DNA from 2 places in the Streptomyces roseofulvus genome. Region 2 is predicted to be linked to the other one. Evidence: riboswitches for the same ligand, from Rfam matches in the RefSeq annotation. Region 2 holds a riboswitch; the other holds the start of a gene.
What was found. A riboswitch is a leader RNA that binds a small molecule or an ion and turns the genes downstream of it on or off. The one in region 2 is predicted to bind glycine.

Region 1: it holds a riboswitch for glycine, as region 2 does, so the genes downstream of both, gcvT (glycine cleavage system aminomethyltransferase GcvT) here and gcvP (aminomethyl-transferring glycine dehydrogenase) in region 2, are expected to answer to the same signal.

What each region holds. Positions count from the first base shown of each region.
Region 1 covers NZ_BAAAWE010000001.1:5,640,678-5,647,417, forward strand. Annotated here, with positions in the region: gene ABFY03_RS26205 (CopD family protein) at 1-591, shown strand, start outside; gene ABFY03_RS26210 (hypothetical protein) at 764-1,003, shown strand; gene ABFY03_RS26215 (L-serine ammonia-lyase) at 1,071-2,441, opposite strand; gene glyA (serine hydroxymethyltransferase) at 2,591-3,859, opposite strand; gene gcvH (glycine cleavage system protein GcvH) at 3,884-4,261, opposite strand; gene gcvT (glycine cleavage system aminomethyltransferase GcvT) at 4,339-5,454, opposite strand; glycine riboswitch at 5,508-5,605, opposite strand; glycine riboswitch at 5,607-5,709, opposite strand; gene ABFY03_RS26235 (AAA family ATPase) at 5,882-6,544, shown strand; gene ABFY03_RS26240 (enhanced serine sensitivity protein SseB) at 6,649-6,740, shown strand, end outside.
Region 2 covers NZ_BAAAWE010000001.1:1,490,165-1,496,904, forward strand. Annotated here, with positions in the region: gene ABFY03_RS06845 (DUF5999 family protein) at 1-82, shown strand, start outside; gene gcvP (aminomethyl-transferring glycine dehydrogenase) at 154-3,039, opposite strand; glycine riboswitch at 3,102-3,217, opposite strand; glycine riboswitch at 3,218-3,317, opposite strand; gene ABFY03_RS06855 (PRC-barrel domain-containing protein) at 3,431-3,802, shown strand; gene ABFY03_RS06860 (DNA polymerase IV) at 3,810-5,222, opposite strand; gene ABFY03_RS06865 (MerR family transcriptional regulator) at 5,297-5,914, opposite strand; gene ABFY03_RS06870 (bifunctional nuclease family protein) at 6,155-6,622, opposite strand; gene ftsR (transcriptional regulator FtsR) at 6,713-6,740, opposite strand, start outside.

The sequences.
Region 1 (6,740 bases), 4.2 Mb from region 2:
CTGAGCCTCCCCGTCGTCTACGGGCTCCGCGAGGGCCGGCTGCTGCTGGTCACCGCCAACGCCTGTCTGCTCGCCGCGGTCTGCGCCGCCTCCCGGCGCCCCGGCCTCGCCGCCCTCCCGCTCGCCGCCGCGATCGTCGCCGAGGCGCTGCGCGCCCACCCCGAGAGCGCCGGCTTCGGCGTCGGCGCCGGACTCACCGTCGTCCACCTCACCGCCGCCTCGCTCTGGACCGGCTCCCTGCTGTACGTCCTCCGGGTGCTGCGGCTGCGCGGCGGCGGCCGCGAGGTGCTGCTCCGGTACGCCCGGATGGCCGCCTTCGTCTACGCCGCCCTGGCCGTCACCGGCACCGTCTCCACGCTGCGCCGGCTGCCGCTGGACGTCGTGCTGGGGACCGCGTACGGCAGGGTCCTGCTCGTGAAGCTCGCCCTCTTCGGCGGCGCCAGCCTGCTGGCCCTGATGGCCCGCTCCCGCCTGATGTCCGGCGCCGACGCCCGCCCCCCGGCCCGGATCGAGCTCACCGCCCTCGCGGTGATCGTGGCCCTCTCCGCCCTCCTCACGGTGGTGCCGGACCCGCACTGGATCCGCTCCTGACCGCTCGATTCCGGCCGTCTGCCCGGAATCCGGCCATACGTCCGGGGATTGGCCTAGACCTATTGCCCGTGACGGGGGCGGCCGATACGTTTCGTCCCGGCTGCGCAGCCGGCACGAAACGCACGGCACCATCCCGTAACGCATCGCATCGTTCATTTCAGGAGGACATGCCATGTTCCGTCGCGTCGCCGCCGCCCTCGCCACCGCGGCCACCGCCGGGGCCCTCGCCCTCGGCGCCGCCGGCACCGCCGAGGCCGCCGGTCCCGGCTTCTATCCGCGCAGCCACCACGCCTCGTACGCGGAGTGCCAGGCGGCCGGCCAGGCGGGCGAGTGGATGTGGGGCAAGATCTACTTCTGCGAGCCCTTCCACCCCAGCCGCCCGGACGTCTACGTCCTCTGGGTCCGCTACTGACCCGCACGCGCGAAGGCCGGTCCCGCGGGGGCGGGACCGGCCGTGCGTCACGTACGCGCGCGCGTGCTCAGCACTCGATGATGTTCACCGCGAGGCCGCCGCGGGCGGTCTCCTTGTACTTGACGCTCATGTCCGCGCCGGTCTCCTTCATGGTCTTGATGACCTTGTCGAGGGAGACCAGGTGGCTGCCGTCGCCGCGCATCGACATCTTCGCCGCCGTCACGGCCTTGACCGCCGCCATGCCGTTCCGCTCGATGCAGGGGATCTGGACCAGGCCGCCGACCGGGTCGCAGGTCAGGCCCAGGTTGTGCTCCATGCCGATCTCGGCCGCGTTCTCCACCTGCTCGGGGGAGCCGCCCAGGACCTCGGCGAGGGCGCCCGCCGCCATCGAGCAGGCCGAGCCGACCTCGCCCTGGCAGCCGACCTCGGCGCCGGAGATCGAGGCGTTCTCCTTGAAGAGCATGCCGACCGCGCCCGCCGCCAGGAGGAAGCGGACGATGCCGTCCTCGTCGGCGCCCGGGACGAAGTTCATGTAGTAGTGCAGGACGGCGGGGATGATGCCGGCCGCGCCGTTGGTCGGGGCGGTGACCACCCGGCCGCCCGCCGCGTTCTCCTCGTTCACCGCCATGGCGTAGAGCGTGATCCACTCCATCGCGTGCGCCGCCGGGTCGCCCTCGGAGCGCAGCTTGCGGGCGGAGGTCGCGGCGCGGCGGCGGACCTTCAGGCCGCCGGGGAGGATGCCCTCGCGGGACATGCCGCGCGAGACGCAGGACTGCATGACCCGCCAGATCTCCAGGAGCCCCGCGCGGATCTCCTCCTCGGTCCGCCACGCCTTCTCGTTCTCCAGCATCAGCGAGGAGATCGACAGGCCGGTCTCCTTGGTGAGGCGGAGCAGCTCGTCGCCGGTGCGGAAGGGGTACTTCAGGACGGTGTCGTCCGGGATGATCGGGTTCTCGCCCGCCACCGCGTCCTCGTCGACGACGAAGCCGCCGCCGACCGAGTAGTACGTCTTCTCCAGGACGAGCCCGCCCTCGGCGTCGTACGCGAAGACCGTCATGCCGTTGGCGTGGTAGGGCAGCGCCTTGCGGCGGTGCAGGACGAGGTCGTCGTCGAAGGAGAACGGGATCTCGTGGGCGCCGAGCAGGTTGATCCGCCCGCTCGCCTTGATCCGCTCGAACTCGTCGTCGGCGCTCTCCACGTCGACCGTGCGCGGCGAGTTCCCTTCCAGGCCGAGGAGGACCGCCTTCGGGGTCCCGTGGCCGTGGCCGGTCGCGCCCAGCGAGCCGTACAGCTCGGCCCGGACCGAGGCCGTCCGCGCCAGGAGGCCCTCGTTCTTCAGCCGGCGGGCGAACATCCGGGCCGCGCGCATGGGGCCCACCGTGTGGGAGCTCGACGGGCCGATGCCGATCGAGAACAGGTCGAAGACCGAGATGGCCACGGAAGGACTCCTTGTGGGGGCTAGACGTCGTTGTCTGCCGGGGTGGTGCAGAAACGCTGAGCATGGGGCGGGGCACCGCGCTCACCGTCCAGTGTGCGCGGTGCCCCAGGTGTTCCGTACGAACAGGCTCGGAACTAAATCGTACGAAATTACTTCAGGCCGGGGTACAGCGGGTGCTTGTCGGCCAGCGCCGTCACGCGGGCCTTCAGCGCCGCGGCCTTGTCCTCGTCGTAGCCCGGCTTGAGGGCCTCGGCGATGATGTCGGCGACCTCGGTGAAGTCCTCGGCCCCGAAGCCGCGGGTGGCGAGGGCCGGCGTGCCGATGCGCAGGCCGGAGGTGACCATCGGCGGGCGCGGGTCGTTCGGGACGGCGTTCCGGTTGACCGTGATGCCGACCTCGTGGAGCCGGTCCTCGGCCTGCTGGCCGTCGAGCTCCGAGTTCCGCAGGTCCACCAGGACCAGGTGCACGTCGGTGCCGCCGGAGAGGACCGAGACGCCGTGCGCCGTGACGTCGTCCTGGACCAGGCGCTCGGCCAGGATCCGGGCGCCGTCCAGGGTGCGCTGCTGGCGCTCCTTGAACTCCTCCGAGGCCGCGACCTTGAAGGAGACCGCCTTGGCCGCGATCACGTGCTCCAGCGGGCCGCCCTGGAAGCCGGGGAAGACCGAGGAGTTCAGCTTCTTCGCGAACTCCTTCTTCGCCAGGATGACGCCGCCGCGCGGGCCGCCGAGCGTCTTGTGCGTGGTGGAGGTCACCACGTCCGCGTACGCGACCGGGTTCGGGTGCAGACCGGCCGCGACCAGGCCGGCGAAGTGGGCCATGTCGACCCACAGGTACGCCTCGACCTCGTCGGCGATCCGGCGGAACTCCGCGAAGTCCAGCTGACGCGGGTACGCCGACCAGCCGGCGATGATCACCTTCGGGCGGTGCTCCTTGGCCAGGCGCTCGACCTCGGCCATGTCGACCAGGCCGGCCTCGTCCACGTGGTACGCGACCACGTTGAACTGCTTGCCCGAGAAGTTCAGGCGCATGCCGTGGGTCAGGTGACCGCCGTGCGCCAGGTCCAGGCCGAGGATCGTGTCGCCCGGCTGGGCCATCGCGAAGAGCGCGGCCTGGTTGGCGGAGGCGCCGGAGTGCGGCTGCACGTTGGCGTACTCGGCGCCGAACAGGTCCTTGATCCGGTCGATCGCGATCTGCTCGGCCACGTCGACGTGCTCGCAGCCGCCGTAGTAGCGGCGGCCCGGGTAGCCCTCGGCGTACTTGTTGGTGAGGACGGAGCCCTGGGCCTCCATGACCGCGACCGGAGCGAAGTTCTCCGAGGCGATCATCTCGAGGGTGGACTGCTGACGGCGGAGCTCGGCGTCGACGGTGGCGGCGACGTCGGGGTCCAGCTCGTGGAGGGGAGTGTTCAGAAGCGACATGAAGCGATCCCTACGGGGTCTCGGTCAGCCTGCGGTGAAGGCGGTGTACTCGTCGGCGGTGAGCAGGTCGTCCTGCTCGGCCGTGAGGCGCACCTTGAACAGCCAGCCGCCCTCGAACGGAGCGGAGTTCACCAGCGACGGGTCGTCCACGACGTCCTGGTTCGCCTCGACGACCTCGCCGGTCACCGGGGAGTACAGCTCGCTCACGGACTTGGTCGACTCCAGCTCGCCGCACTCCTCGGTCGCGGTCACGGTGGAGCCGACCTCGGGGAGCTGGACGAACACGATGTCACCGAGGGCGTTGGCCGCGTGCTCGGTGATGCCGACCGTGGCGACGCCGTCCTCGACGGCCGACAGCCACTCGTGCTCCTTGCTGTAGCGAAGCTGCTGGGGGTTGCTCATGGCCTGATTCTCCTGGATCGGGGGAGTGCGGATGTACGGGGGTCTTGCGGGGTGAGACGTGTCGTGAGACGAATGCGTCACTTCTGGCGCTTGTAGAACGGCAGCGCCACGACCTTGTAGGGCTCGTGGGTGCCGCGGATGTCCACGCCCACGCCCTCGGTCCCGGGGGCCGCGTGCGCCGCGTCGACGTACGCCATCGCGATCGGCACGCCGAGCGTGGGGGAGGGGGCGCCGGAGGTGATCTCGCCGACGGCCTCGCCGCCGAAGACGACCTGCATGCCGGCGCGCGGGACGCGGCGGCCCTCGGCGATCAGGCCGACCAGCTTGCGCGGCGGGGCGGTCTCGGCGCGCTCGGCGGCGGCCTCCAGGGCCTTGCGGCCGACGAAGTCGCCCGGCTTCTCGAACTTCACGACCCGGCCGAGACCGGCGTCGAAGGGGGTGAGCGAGGTGGTGAGCTCGTGCCCGTACAGCGGCATGCCCGCCTCCAGGCGGAGCGTGTCGCGGCAGGACAGGCCGCACGGGATCAGGCCGACGCCCGCGCCCGCCTCGGTCAGGGCCTTCCAGACGCCCTCGGCGTGCTCCGGCTTCAGGAAGAGCTCGAAGCCGTCCTCGCCGGTGTAGCCGGTCCGGGCGATCAGCGCCGGGACGCCGGCGACGGTGCCGGGGAGGCCCGCGTAGTACTTCAGGCCGTCCAGGTCGGCGTCGGTGAGCTGCTTGAGGATGCCGGGGGACTCGGGGCCCTGCACGGCGAGCAGGGCGTACGCGTCGCGGTCGTCGCGGACCTCGGCGTCGAAGCCCCCGGCACGGGCCACCAGGGCGTCCAGGACGACCTGGGCGTTGGAGGCGTTCGCCACCACCATGTACTCGGTCTCGCCGAGGCGGTAGACGATCAGGTCGTCGAGGATCCCGCCGTCCTCCTGGCAGATCATCGTGTAGCGGGCGCGGCCGTTGCCCACCGTGGAGATGTTGCCGACCAGGGCGTAGTCGAGCAGGTCGACGGCCTGCGGGCCGGTCACGGTGATCTCGCCCATGTGGGAGAGGTCGAAGAGGCCGGCCCGGGTGCGGACGGCGTTGTGCTCGTCGCGCTCGCTGCCGTACCGCAGCGGCATGTCCCAGCCGGCGAAGTCGGTCATGGTCGCGCCCAGCGAACGATGCAGGGCATCGAGGGCGGTCAGGCGGGGGGTGGTGCTCATGATGGACGTGGCTCCCGGGTCCCGAAGGCGGAAAACATGACAGGCAAGGACGTTCCTCCCCATCTGTCATGGAACCTGAGAGGTTCACCGGGGGCATCCCCGGCTTGCACCTTGGGTGGGGACACGACGGGTGTCCCGCTTTTCAGATCTGCCTCATCCACGCGGTACGGGGCCTGAGAGATTCAAGGGAGGGACTTGCTCCTTCGGCGCCCGGACGGCCCCAGGGCCGGTCCGGAACTCTCCCGCGCGGATTCGAGCGGCCGGTATGCGGTTGTGGGCGCTGCGCGCGCCTGGCGCGCACATCCTCGCATACGGTGTCGGCGCCGCAAATCGCTTGTCTCGGATTACCGTTTCTTTACACTTCGTGGGCAAGGGTCTCCGTGAGGTCACCCGGTACGTCTCCCGGGGCCCGACAGGGGGAGCAGCGATGAGGATCCAGCACACCGGCGTCTTCGCCGGCGAAGCAGCCATACCGGCCCAGCGGGCCCGCGCCCGGACCCGCGCCCGCGGGCGCGTCGTGCGGGACCTGCGCGACCGGGGCGGGCGCGGCCCGCGCGCCCTGACCTTCGCCGCCGGCGACGTCGTGGTCGTCTCCGGACTGCCCGGCAGCGGCAAGTCCACGCTGCTGCGGCGGACCGCCGAGGGCCGCGGCGTCGACTCGCAGGACGCCCGCGAGCGCTGGGAGGCCCGGATGCCCCGCCTCCTGCCGTACGCGCTCTACCGCCCGCTGGTCCGGATCGCCCACTACGCCGGGCTCCGGCGGGCCCTGCGCTCCGGCGCCGGGGTCGTCGTCCACGACTGCGGCACCCAGTCCTGGGTCCGCGGCTGGCTGGCCCGCTCCGCCGCCCGCCGCGGCCGCGCCCTCCACCTGGTCCTCCTCGACGTCGATCCGGCCACCGCCCGGGACGGCCAGCGCGAGCGGGGCCGGGGGGTGTCCGCGTACGCCTTCGCCCGGCACCGCAGGGCCGTCGGCCGGCTCGTCGCCGCCGTCGAGGCGGGCCGGCTGCCCCGCGGCTGCGCCTCCGCCACCCTCCTCGACCGGGACGCGGCGACCGTGCTGCGCCGCATCGGCTTCCGCGACACCGCCTGACGCCCGTCCCGGAGGCGGGTTCTGGTCACGGCCGGGGCGGGGCGGCGTTAGGGTGCTGCGGGACGGCCGGGACCAGGGCCGTACGAGAAGGGGACGGAACCACCGTGGACGTGACGTGGCCGGGCAACGAGCTGGAGGAGGCGCTGGCCGCCGCGCTCGGGGAGCCCGCGGCCGGAGGCCGGCTCATCGAGGTGCT
Region 2 (6,740 bases):
CACCGGCGAACTGCTGCCGGACGGGCAGATCATCGCTCCGCACCGGCCGCTGACGACGGGCCGGGTGACGACGGCGGCCTGAGCGACCGCGCGGGCACAGCCGGAGGGCCGGCCCGGAGGAGACTCCGGACCGGCCCTCTGTCATGCCCGCGGTCAGTGGTCGTACTCGTCCAGCGGCGGGCAGGAGCAGACCAGGTTCCGGTCGCCGAAGGCGCCGTCGATGCGGCGGACCGGCGGCCAGTACTTGTCGGCGGCCGAGACGCCGGCGGGGAAGACCGCCACGTCACGGTCGTAGGCGTGGGCCCACTCGCCGCCCAGCGCGGCCGCGGTGTGCGGGGCGTTGCGCAGCGGGTTGTCCTCGGCGGGCCACTCGCCGGAGCCGACCTTCTCGATCTCGGCGCGGATCGCGATCATCGTGTCGCAGAAGCGGTCCAGCTCGGCCAGGTCCTCGGACTCGGTCGGCTCGATCATCAGCGTGCCGGCGACCGGGAAGGACATGGTCGGCGCGTGGAAGCCGTAGTCGATCAGGCGCTTGGCGATGTCGTCGACGGTGACGCCGGTCGCCTTGGTCAGCGGACGCAGGTCGACGATGCACTCGTGCGCGACGAGCCCGGCGGGGCCGGTGTAGAGCACCGGGTAGTGCGGCTCCAGGCGCTTGGCGATGTAGTTCGCCGCGAGGACGGCGACCTGGGTGGCGCGCTTCAGGCCCTCGCCGCCCATCAGGCGGACGTACGTCCAGGAGATGGGCAGGATGCCGGCGGAGCCCCACGGGGCGGCCGAGATCGGGCCGACGCCGGTCTCCGGGCCCGCGGTGGGCTGGAGCGGGTGGTTCGGCAGGTACGGGGCGAGGTGGGCGCGGACGCCGACCGGGCCGACGCCGGGGCCGCCGCCGCCGTGCGGGATGCAGAAGGTCTTGTGCAGGTTGAGGTGCGAGACGTCGCCGCCGAAGTGGCCCGGCTTGGCGAGGCCGACCAGCGCGTTGAGGTTGGCGCCGTCGACGTACACCTGGCCGCCGGCCTCGTGGACCTCGGCGCAGATGTCGGCGACGTGCTCCTCGAAGACGCCGTGCGTCGACGGGTACGTGATCATGAGCACGGCGAGCTCGTCGCGGTGCTGCGCGATCTTGGCGCGCAGGTCCTCGACGTCGACCTCGCCGTCCTCGGCGGTCTTCACGACGACGACCTTCATGCCGGCCATCACGGCGGAGGCGGCGTTGGTGCCGTGCGCGGAGGACGGGATGAGGCAGACGGTGCGCTGCTCGTCGCCGTTGGCGCGGTGGTAGGCGCGGACCGCGAGGAGACCGGCCAGCTCGCCCTGCGAACCGGCGTTCGGCTGGATCGAGACCTTGTCGTAGCCGGTGACCTCGGCCAGGCGCTCCTCCAGCTCGGTGATGAGCGTGACGTAGCCCTGGGCCTGGTCGATCGGCGCGAAGGGGTGGATCTGGCCGAACTCGGGCCAGGTCACCGGCTCCATCTCGGTGGTCGCGTTCAGCTTCATGGTGCAGGAGCCGAGCGGGATCATGCCGCGGTCGAGCGCGTAGTCGCGGTCCGCGAGGCGGCGCAGGTAGCGCAGCATGGCGGTCTCGGAGCGGTGCGCGTGGAAGACCGGGTGGGTGAGGTACGCGTCGGAGCGCAGCTGCGCGGCCGGGAGGGCGTCCTCGGTGGCGGCGTCCAGGGCCTCGACGTCGCCGGTGACGCCGAAGGCGCCCCAGACGGCGGCGAGCTGCTCGCGGCCGGTGGTCTCGTCGCAGGAGACGGAGACGTGGTCGGCGTCGACCGGGTACAGGTTGACGCCGGCCTCGCGGGCGGCGGCGACGACGGCGTCGGCGCGGCCGGGCACCCGGGCGGTGATCGTGTCGAAGAAGGCGCCCTGGGTGAGCTCGACGCCCCCGGCGGTCAGGCCGGCGGCGAGGATCGCGGCGTACCGGTGGGTGCGCTGCGCGATCTGCTTCAGGCCGTCCGGGCCGTGGTAGACGGCGTACATGCCGGCCATGACGGCGAGGAGCACCTGGGCGGTGCAGATGTTGCTGGTGGCCTTCTCGCGGCGGATGTGCTGCTCGCGGGTCTGCAGGGCGAGGCGGTAGGCCTTGTTGCCGTCGGCGTCGACGGAGACGCCGACCAGGCGGCCGGGCAGCGAGCGGGCGTGCTTGTCCTGGACGGCCATGTAGCCGGCGTGCGGGCCGCCGAAGCCCATCGGGACGCCGAAGCGCTGGGTGGTGCCGACGGCGATGTCCGCGCCGAGCGAGCCCGGCGATTCGAGCAGGGTGAGCGCGAGCAGGTCGGCGGCGACGGTCACGATCGCGCCGAGCTCGTGGGCGGCGTCGATCAGCGGCTTGATGTCGCGGACCGCGCCGGAGGCGCCCGGGTACTGGAGGAGCACGCCGAAGACGCCGCGCTCGGCGATCTCGGCCGGGATGCCGTCGGAGAGGTCGGCGACGACGACCTCGACACCGGTCGGCTCGGCGCGGGTCTGGATGACGGCGATCGTCTGCGGGAGGGCGTCGGCGTCGACGAGGAAGACGCCGTTCTTGACCTTGCCGACCCGGCGGGCGAGCGACATGGCCTCGGCGGCGGCGGTGCCCTCGTCGAGGAGGGAGGCGCCGGAGGTCGGCAGACCGGTCAGGTCGGCGACCATCGTCTGGAAGTTGAGCAGCGCCTCCAGGCGGCCCTGCGAGATCTCCGGCTGGTAGGGCGTGTACGCCGTGTACCAGGCCGGGTTCTCCATGACGTTGCGGAGGATGACCGGCGGCGTGAAGGTGCCGTAGTAGCCGAGGCCGATCATCGGGGCGAGGACCTGGTTGCGGCCGGCGAGGGCGCGCAGCTCGGCGAGGACCTCGGCCTCGGTGCGGGCGCCGGGCAGGTCCAGCGCCTCGGCGTTCTTGATGACGTCCGGCACCGCGGCGGCCGTCAGCTCGTCGAGCGAGCCGTACCCGACCTGGGCGAGCATCTTGGCCCGCGCCTCGGCGTCGGGTCCGATGTGCCGCTGCTCGAAGGGGATTCCCTGTTCGAGCTCGGAGAGCGGAGTGCGGTTGGCGGTCATGATGCGGGGGCCTCCTGGTCGTCACGACCTGCGAGGGGCACCTCGGCGCGGGTGCCCGGACGGCCTCCCCCTCTGTCATCTCAACCTGAGAGCTTCACCGGCACGCGCGGGGCACGCCGGCTTTCACCGTCGGTGAGAGCGGGGGCCGTCGGACTCCCGCCCTGCTTTCCAGAGTGACCTCGCCCGCGCGGTACCGGGTGCCTGAGAGATTCCGGGGAGGATTTGCTCCTTCGGCGCCCCCGGAAACCTTCTCCGGAGGACTCTCCCGCACGGTGTCGACAGCCACAGCCAGCCTACCAGCGCCGTTGTCGCTGTCATCGCTCAAGTGGCCGACATCGCAGATGTGCACTTTCGTAGGGGTGTAGTGCAGTTGCGACCAGTTGGAGGGACCGTGCAGACCGACATCGATCCGCGCAGCCTGATCGGCCGCAAGGCGTTCGACCGGAACGGACACAAGATCGGAACCGTGGACGAGGTGTACCTGGACGACGCGACCGGCGTCCCCGAGTGGGCGGCCGTCCGCACGGGCCTGTTCAGCCGGGACGCCTTCGTCCCGCTGGAGCCGAGCGAGCTGGCCGACGACGGCCTCCACATCCCCTTCGACCGCTCCCTCATCAAGGACGCCCCGGACTTCGGCGTGGGCCGGCACCTCTCCCCCGAGCAGGAACTCCAGCTCTACCGCCACTACGAGCTGACGCTGCCGCCCCCGCCGGAGCACATCCCGGACTTCGGCCGCCTCGCGGGCCAGGACGACGCCGCCTAGCGCGCGCTCACTCACCCGGGCGGACGACCGGGGCGGCCCGCTCCGCCCCCGTCACCCCGCCCGGCACCAGCGGCAGCGGATCGGCCGGCTCCAGGTCGGGATCGTCCACCGAGAAGGTGCGCACCCGTCCCGGAGCCGTGCCGCCGGGCTCCTCGAAGCGGACGGTGACCCGCCCGAGCCCGCTCCCCTGCACCCAGCCGGCGCCGAGCACCGCGTGCCGCACGTCGTGACCCGGCGCCCAGCGCCGTACCGCGGTCTCGGTGGCGGTCGGCGGCGCGGCGGGCACCACGGACGGCACGGCATCCGCCACCGGCTCCGCCGCGCCGCTCCCCGCGGCCTCCTCCGAGGCCTCGGCCTGGGCGAACAGGTCCTCCTGCGTGTAGTCGGCGAGCCCGCTCACCCCGACCCCGAGCAGCCGCACCCCGCCGGTCGTGTCCACGAGCTCCAGCAGCCGCTCGGCGGCCTCCCGCACCACCAGCGGGTCGTCCGTCGGCCCCCGCAGCGTCTCGGACCGGGTCAGCGTCGAGAAGTCATACCGGCGCACCTTCAGCACGATGGTCCGCCCCGAGTGCCCCGAGCCCCGCAGCCGCGCCACGCACCGCTCCGCCAGCCGCTCCACCTCCAGCCGGATCCGCAGCCGGTCGTGCAGGTCGACGTCGAAGGTGTCCTCCACGGAGACCGACTTGGCGTCCCGCTCGGCCACCACCGGCCGGTCGTCGTGCCCCAGCGCCATCCGGTACAGCCCGGCCCCGTGCGACCGCCCCAGGATCCTCACGAGCTCGTCCTCGCCGGCCTCCACGACGTCGGCGACCGTCGTGATCCCGGCCCGCCGCAGATGGTCGCCGGTTGCCGGCCCGACGCCGGGGATGATCCGCACCGACCGGGGCGCGAGGAGCGCGCGCTCGGTGCCCGGCTCGATGAGCACCAGACCGTCCGGCTTCGCCTCCTCCGAGGCGATCTTGGCCAGCATCTTGGATCCGGCGAGCCCCACGGACCCGGTCAGCCCGGTCGTCGCCAGGATCTCCGCCCGCAGCCGCTCCCCCACCGCCCGGGCGCTCGCGCTGTCGTCCGCCAGCCCCCCGGCCTCCAGGTCCACGAACGCCTCGTCGAGGCTCAGCGGCTCCACCAGCGGCGACAGCCGCCCCAGCAGCTCCATGACCTGGCCGCTGATCGCCCGGTAGAAGGCGAACCGCGGCACCAGGTACGCGGCGTTGGGCGCCAGCCGCCGCGCCTGCCCCATCGGCATCGCCGAGTGCACCCCGAAGCGCCGCGCCTCGTACGAGGCGGTGGCGACCACGCCCCGCGGCCCGAGCCCGCCCACGACGACGGGCTTGCCGCGCAGGCTCGGCTTCGACGCCTGCTCGGCGGCGGCGAAGAAGGCGTCCATGTCCAGATGCAGGATCGTGGGGGCGGCTCTCACGACTCCGATGCTGCCTCACACCACTGACAATCGCCGGTACGGGCGAGCCCGCCCGCACCGGCCGGAAGGGACCCTCAGACGGCCCGGTCGCGCCGTCGCCGCGCCAGCTCGTCCTGCGGGTTGTGCCGGACCAGCGTCTCGCCGGTGTCGACCCGCTCCCCGTGCAGCTGCGAGAGCGCCGACTCGACGTCCCGCCAGACGACGCCCACCGCGATGCCGAAGACGCCCTGCCCGCCCTGGAGCAGCGAGACGACCTCGTCGGGCGAGGAGCACTCGTAGACCGTCGCGCCGTCGCTCATCAGCGTCATGCGCTCCAGATCGCGGAAGCCGCGGGCGCGCAGGTGCTGCACGGCCGCCCGGATGTTCTGGAGGGCGACGCCCGTGTCGAGGAAACGCTTGACGATCTTCAGGACGACGACGTCCCGGAAGCTGTAGAGCCGCTGCGTGCCGGAGCCGTACGCGGGCCGCACGCTCGGCTCGACGAGCCCGGTGCGCGCCCAGTAGTCCAGCTGGCGGTAGGTGATGCCGGCGGCCGCGCAGGCCGTGGGGCCTCGGTAGCCGATCGCCTCGTCCGCCACCCCGGTGCCCGTCTCCGTGCCGAAGTCGCCCACACTGCCGTGAAGCGGATACGGAGCGCTCTCCTCGGACACGCGTCCGAGCGAGCTCCCTGCCGTACCGTCCGCGCTGCTCATCACGCCGACCCTCCGTCCTTGACCTGCCCACTCGAAGGTAGGCAGTCGCCAGGGGTGCGTCAACGATCGCCACACTCGGCACGCCGAGTGATAATCACCCGGAGAGTGGTTTCACGCATCCCTCTCCGGGGAAAGGCTACTCGAATGCGCCGACGGCGCCGCTCGAACGCCCCTTCCCACCGCGGCCCGGCCGGCGCCAGGGGTCCTCCCCCGCCACCGGCTCCCGGAGCCCGGGGGCCGTCACTGGCTCCCGAAGTCCTCGGGCGAGATCTGGTCGAGGAACTCGCGGAACTTCTCCACCTCGTCCTCCTGCTCGTCGGGGATCGCGATGCCGGCGTCGTCGAGGACACCGTCGCTGCCGAAGATCGGCGAACCGGTCCGCAGGGCCAGGGCTATCGCGTCGGACGGCCGCGCGCTCACTTCCACACCGCTGGCGAAGACCAGCTCGGCGTAGAAGACCCCGTCCCGCAGATCAGTGATGCGGACCTGGGTGAGCTCCTGGCCCACGGCCTCCAGCACGTCCTTGAACAGGTCGTGCGTCAGCGGCCTGGGCGGCGCCATGCCCTGCTGGGCGAAGGCGATCGCGGTCGCCTCGCCGGGTCCGATCCAGATGGGCAGGTACCGATCGCCTCCCACCTCGCGCAGGAGCACGATCGGCTGGTTGGAGGGCATTTCCACCCGGACACCCACAACGTCGAGCTCGTTCACACAGCAACCCTAGGACGTGCCCGACCGGTTTGGATAGTCGGGCCCCCGCTCAGCGCCCCCGCGACCCGGCGGCGGAGCCCTCCGGGGAGGTCACTGGAGGCGGATCCCGAGCGCCGTC